Linked DNA regions of Tenggerimyces flavus. The protein of the gene in region 1 interacts with the protein of each later gene in a pairwise test. Links are inferred from orthologs where the notes say so. Each region holds a gene or a part of one and is shown in the gene's direction. Other genes may lie near its edges. The genes, in order: rlmN and ftsZ.

The links.
Region 2: the proteins of rlmN (region 1) and ftsZ interact in binary tests that used the Escherichia coli proteins (3 or more experiments, as listed by UniProt). The link is inferred for Tenggerimyces flavus from one-to-one orthologs.

What each region holds. Positions count from the first base shown.
Region 1 is NZ_JAFBCM010000001.1:3,667,588-3,670,701, forward strand. What follows is about bases 164-2,962. They hold rlmN (dual-specificity RNA methyltransferase RlmN), read left to right. Parts: upstream 164-910; coding sequence 911-2,014; downstream 2,015-2,962. Other genes in these bases: JOD67_RS17230 (outer membrane protein assembly factor BamB family protein), read right to left, coding at 2,110-2,962. In the rest of the region: JOD67_RS17220 (LacI family DNA-binding transcriptional regulator), read left to right, coding at 1-154; more of JOD67_RS17230, read right to left, coding at 2,963-3,114.
Region 2 is NZ_JAFBCM010000001.1:5,551,091-5,554,295, reverse strand. The notes cover bases 215-3,104. They hold ftsZ (cell division protein FtsZ), read left to right. Parts: upstream 215-913; coding sequence 914-2,296; downstream 2,297-3,104. Other genes in these bases: pgeF (peptidoglycan editing factor PgeF), read left to right, coding at 2,379-3,098; JOD67_RS25930 (MBL fold metallo-hydrolase), read right to left, coding at 215-725. Also shown: more of JOD67_RS25930, read right to left, coding at 1-214; JOD67_RS25915 (YggS family pyridoxal phosphate-dependent enzyme), read left to right, coding at 3,112-3,205. UniProt on the Escherichia coli protein: Essential cell division protein that forms a contractile ring structure (Z ring) at the future cell division site. The regulation of the ring assembly controls the timing and the location of cell division.

The sequences.
Region 1 (3,114 bases):
GCCGTCGTTGACGACCGTGGCGCAGCCGACGTACGAGCTCGGCCAGACCGCGGCGCGGCTGCTGGTCGAGCGCATCAAGGAGCCCTCCCGCCCACCCGCGCGGGTGGTGTTGCGTACAGTCCTGCACGAGCGGGACAGCAGTCGCCGGCCGTAGCGCTTTCGCAAAATGCGTCCATGAGGACTGGGTAAACGCCAGACGACTTACGGAAGAATGGGGCGCATTCGTTCGGCCGAATTCGTCGGGTAACGCCATGGGTGAGGTGAGGAGTCATGCCCTGTGGGCGTGGCGTAAGCCCGTTCCAGGCGTGGCGGCGAGGCGCGCGGGCCGTTCGGGCTTGCGGGTAAGGGAAAATCGTTCGTCTCCGAACCGCCTGTGCGGAAGTGGTGACGAATTGCTGACCGGCGTGTCCAGGGGCTGATCTTGGTTTGCGCGGGTGTTTCTTGAGGGTCAATGATGCGAGAGCGAGTTCGTCTTCCTTGACGTGACGGGTGATTGGCCGAGGCTGCCGTGGGGTAGCTGATCGCTGGAAGCCGTCACTACGGGGGTAGGGATGCTGAAGCAGTTGGAGCGAACAAGGCAGCGGCCGGCCAAGGGCCAGGGTCCGGGTGCCTCAGCCCTGGCATTCCTGGCCCTCGTGGTCATCGTCGTAGGCGGTGTCGGCGCGATCGTGAGCTGGCTTCTCTGGTCCGGGCTGGGCGTCGGCGTAGGCATCATCGGCGGCGTGGCCATCGTGGCGAGCGGAGGCCTCTTCGTCTGGTCCGAGTCCCGACTGGGCGCTCGCCCCAAGTCCCCAGCCACGTCACCCACCGCCGGTTCTGAGTCGGAGCCCGAAACCTCGGACCACCCGCGCTAGCCACCCCTCCCAGGCGGCGGGAGCGATTGGCGGCACCGCCTACACTGGGCGGAGCCATGAACCAGCCAGTCGAGCTCGTCTTCGCCGCACCGCGCCGAGGGAAGCCGCCCCGTCATCTCGCCGATCTGAGCCCCACCGAGCGCCGCGAGGCGCTGACCGAGCTCGGGCAGCCGGCGTATCGCGCCAGGCAGCTGTCCACGCACTACTTCGCGCGGTACATCGACGACCCCGCCGAGATGACCGACCTCCCGGCGACCGGACGCGACCAGATCGTCGACGGGTTGCTGCCGAACCTGCTGACGCCCATCCGCACGCTCACCAGCGACGGCGGCACGACGGTCAAGTCGGTGTGGCGCCTGTTCGACGGCGCGCTCGTCGAGTCCGTGCTCATGCGCTACCCCGGCCGCGTCACGATGTGCGTCTCCAGCCAGGCGGGCTGCGGGATGGCCTGCCCGTTCTGCGCCACCGGCCAAGCCGGCCTCACCCGCAACCTGTCCACCGCCGAGATCGTCGGCCAGGTCGTCGCCGGTTCCCGCATGCTCGCCCGCGGCGAGGTGGAGGGCGGCCCCGGCCGGATCTCGAACATCGTCTTCATGGGCATGGGCGAGCCGATGGCCAACTACCGCACGGTGATCTCCGCTGTCCGTAGGTTCACCGATCCCGTCCCGGACGGCCTCGGCATCTCCCAGCGCGGCGTCACCGTGTCGACCGTCGGCCTGGTGCCGAGGATCAAGCAGCTCACCGAAGAGGGCCTGAACGTCACGCTCGCCGTCTCCCTGCACGCCCCCGACGACGAGCTGCGCGACGAGCTCGTTCCGGTCAACACCCGGTGGAAGGTGCAGGAAGTTCTCGACGCCGCGTGGGAGTACGCGGCGCGTACCAAGCGGCGGGTGTCGATCGAGTACGCGCTGATCCGCGACATCAACGACCAGGCCTGGCGGGCTGACCTGCTCGGCGAGCTGCTCGCCGGCCAGCTCGTGCACGTCAACCTGATCCCGCTGAACCCCACGCCCGGCTCGAAGTGGACCGCCTCGCGCCCCGAGGACGAGCGCGAGTTCGTCCGCCGGCTCGAGGCCCACGGTGTACCCGTCACCGTCCGCGACACCCGCGGCCGCGAGATCGACGGCGCCTGCGGCCAGCTCGCCGCGAAAACTAGCTAGATGGTCGCAGCCCCGGCTCGCGAAGGTTCGCTGCGTCTGTCAGCTGCCAACCGATGCGCACGCTGGGCTGCTTCAGCCGAGCCGGACTGCGACGTCTAACCAGGCAAGGCGATTCCGCGGACGACGCCGGCCTGGTCGGCGGCGACCAGCAGGCCGTCCACGACGACTGGCGTGCTGAACGTGTTGGCCGGCGAGAGCTGCAGCCGGTGGCCGACCGCTCCGGTGGCGAGGTCGAGGCTGGCGAGCAGCCCGGTGGTCGCCACGATCCAGGCTCTCTCACCCGCGATCACTGGCCCGGCGTTCAACGTCCGTACGCCGACCTCTGAGCGCCAGGTCGCGACGCCGGTCGTGGGCGAGACCAGCTGGAACCGGCTGAACTCGTCGACGATCAGCAGCCGCTGGTCGTCGAGCAGGATCGACGGCGGGTACAGCGCGCCACTCGGTACGGTCCAGCGCACCGCGCCGGTCGCCCGGTCCAACGCTGTCGCGCTGGTGACCGTCGAGACGAGCACGGTGCCGTTCGGCAGCAGCTCGAGCACGTCGTCCCACGGTCCGTAGATGAGCCGGACGTACGCGGTCGTCCGCGTGGTCATCGACGCGGTCCACAATTCCGCGCCGGTGCGGGCGTCGAACGCGTACGCGTTGCCATCCCCGCCGCCGGCGTAGACGCGCTCGCCGTCACACGCGACCCGGCCGGCGAAGAACCCGTGCAGGTCGGCGGACCACGCACGCGCGCCGGTGCGGGCGTCGACCGCGTACAGCGTCGTGCCCGCGGTGAAGATCACCAGCTCGCGGCCGTCGACGGTGGTGGCGAGCGGCATGCTGAGCACCGGGTCAGGCGTACGGAATCGCCAAGCCCGCTGGCCGTCCCGTGCTCGGAGGGCGTAGAGGTGATGGTCCGCCGACGGGACGAAGACCGTACGCCCGTCGGCGCTGAACGCCGCGCCGCGGTAGACCGGGCCGACCTTGGTGTCCCACTCGACGCGGGCTCGGCTCTCGGTCGGCCGGAACGCCTTCACGGTGCCGGCTGTCGACGCGGCGACGACGAGGTCGCCGTACGCGGCAAGAGCGCCCTGCACCTTGCCCGCGAGCCTGGTCGT
Region 2 (3,205 bases), 1.9 Mb from region 1 along the record:
ACGGGGACGTCGGCCTCCCACAACGCACGGACCGTCTGGGCGATCGCCGCGAGCTCGTCGCGTTGCGTCGTGAGGAACGTCCTGTCGACGAACGGTCCGTGCCCCGGTACCACTGCGGTGTCGGCCGTGAGCAGCTCGGCGACGGCGTCGAGCGTGGCCGGCCACTCCAGCGGGAACGCGCCCGGGCTGTAGGACGGTGGCGTCGCCGACTTGATCAGGTCGCCCGCGTACATCACGTCCGCGTCCGACACCCGGATCACGATGTCGCCCTCGGTGTGGCCGCGGCCCGGGTGGACCAGCTCGACCTGCCTGTCGCCGAGGTCGAGCGTGAGCGTCGAGGCGAACGTCTCCGTCGGCGGCGTGATGACGGTCTCCTTCACCTCCGCGGTGACGTCGGGCACGCGGCGCACGAGCGCGTCGCGCATCGGCTCACCCCACTCCGCGAGCATGCTGGGCACTGTCGCGTGCGCGTAGATCGGCACGCCCAGTTCGGCGAGCGCCGCGTTGCCGAACGTGTGGTCGCCATGCCAATGGGAGTTGACGACCCAGCGGACCGGAAGAGGGGAGAGGTGGCGGAGATCGGAGACGACCTCGTGACCCTGCCGCGTCGCGCCTCTCGTGTCGATCACGAGCAGCCCGTCGGTGCCCACGACGACTCCGACAGCGACGTTGAAGGTCTCGTACCTACGGGCGAAACAGCGCTCGCCGATCTCGTTCCAGCTCATACGCCAAGGAAAGTGGGCACGGTCACGTTCCGCAACTCCCACGCTCGGCGTGGCGGCTTGGTTGGTCCCGAACGCTTGCGTACGTTGCTGTATCAGGTCGAGGTTGACATAACTATAACTCTCTAGTTGAGGGTGAGGGTTACGCCGGCCGAAACCCGAGAAGTGATTTCTACCGAGAGGCGAGCGACGTGGCGGCACCGCAGAACTACCTCGCTGTCATCAAGGTCGTCGGTATCGGCGGCGGTGGTGTCAACGCGGTCAACCGGATGATCGAGGTGGGACTCAAGGGCGTCGAGTTCATCGCGATCAACACCGATGCGCAGGCGCTGTTGATGAGCGACGCCGACGTGAAGCTCGACATCGGACGCGAGCTGACCCGCGGTCTCGGCGCGGGTGCCAACCCCGACGTCGGCAAGAAGGCCGCCGAGGACCACGCCGAGGACATCGAAGAGGTGCTCAAGGGCGCCGACATGGTGTTCGTCACCGCAGGCGAGGGCGGCGGTACGGGTACGGGTGGCGCGCCGGTCGTGTCGCGCATCGCCCGTTCGCTCGGCGCGCTGACCATCGGTGTCGTGACCCGGCCGTTCGCGTTCGAGGGGAAGAAGCGCGCGACGCAGGCCGAGGACGGCATCGGGTCGCTGCGGGACGAGGTCGACACGCTGATCGTGATCCCGAACGACCGGCTGCTGTCGATCAGCGACCGCCAGGTGAGCGTGCTCGACGCGTTCAAGCAGGCCGACCAGGTGCTGCTGCAAGGTGTCTCGGGCATCACCGACCTGATCACTACGCCCGGCCTGATCAACCTGGACTTCGCCGACGTGAAGAGCGTGATGTCGAACGCCGGCTCGGCGCTCATGGGCATAGGTTCGGCGCGCGGGGAGAACCGCGCGGTCGCGGCCGCCGAGATGGCGATCTCCTCGCCGCTGCTCGAGGCGTCGATCGACGGGGCGCACGGCGTGCTGCTGTCGATCGCCGGAGGGTCGGACCTGGGCCTGTTCGAGATCAACGAGGCCGCGCAGCTCGTCTCGTCGGCGGCGCACGCGGACTCGAACATCATCTTCGGCGCGGTAATCGACGACGGCCTCGGCGACGAGGTGCGCGTCACGGTGATCGCGGCGGGCTTTGACGGCGGTCAGCCGCGCAAGCAGACGTCCGCGCAGTCGCAGCAGTCGCAGAACTCCCAGGCTCAGCAGACCCACACGGCCCAGGTGCCGGCGCAGGGCACGCCGCGACCGACGTTCAACCCCTCGCCGCCCACCCCGGCGCCCGCTCCCACCAACCCGGTGCGGCGACCCGGTGAGCTCGGCCGGCCGGTGTCGACGCCGGAGCCGCAGCCGACGGCGAGCAACGGGAACGGCAACGGGTCGCCGGCCACCCGGCCTGCCGAGGAGTCGGTGGAGTCCGCCAAGCCGGAGCCTTCACCTGTACGCCCCGAGGCGCCCAACGCGCCGGTGAGCGACTTCCCGTCGATGCCGCCGGCGCCCACGCCGCCGAGCAGCGTCCGCGCGCCGCGCCGGATCGTGTTCGACGACAGCACCGAAGAGCTGGACGTTCCCGATTTCCTGAAGTAACGGGGAGTTCCACACAATCGTGGCCACTAGTGGTCCGGTGATAGGTCGTTGCGGGTAACGCTCGGCCGGCAGGATCGCTGTTGTGTTCGTGTGGCGAGAAGACCTCGGCGGGGCCCGCATCGCCTTCACCGACCGCAACGGTGGTGTGAGCGAGTCTCCGTACGGCTCCCTGAACCTGTCCTCGGTGACCGGCGACCGGCCGGAGCGCGTCAGCGCCAATTGGGACCTCGTCTGCAACGGGCTCGGCGTCGGCGCCGAGCAGCTCGCGATCATGCGGTGCGTGCACGGGACCGACGTCCTGGAGCTCACCGAGCCACCCCAGCGCACCCGGCCGGCGGTCGACGGCCTCGTCACCAGTACTCCGGGCGTGGTGCTGGTCGCGCTCGTGGCGGACTGCGCCCCGGTGCTCTTGGTCGACGCCAAGGCACGCATCGTCGGTGCGGCCCACGCCGGGCGGCCCGGTCTCGCGGCGGGCATCGTGGCCGCGACCGTGGAACGGATGCGTTCGTACGGCGCCGACTCGATCGTTGCCCGGGTGGGGCCGTGCGTGTGCGGTGAGTGCTACGAGGTGCCGCAGACCATGCAGGATGAGATCGCGTCCGCCGTACCCGCGGCCCGCTCGACCACGCGCTGGGGGACGCCCGGCCTCGACATCGGCCACGGCGTGCTCGCCCAGCTGACCGACCTCGGCATCGAGGCCGCGCACCTGCCGATCTGCACGATGGAGTCGCCGGACCTCTACTCCCACCGACGCGACGGGAATCGGACCGGTCGAATGGCGGGGTTGGTGTGGCTGGAGTGACAAGCTTGAAGTCGTGACCCGACTGGACGACCTCGCCGCCAACCTCGCGACCGTGCGCGAGTCGATCGCCGCCGCCTGTGCCGCGGCGGGTCGTTCGCCGGGGGAGG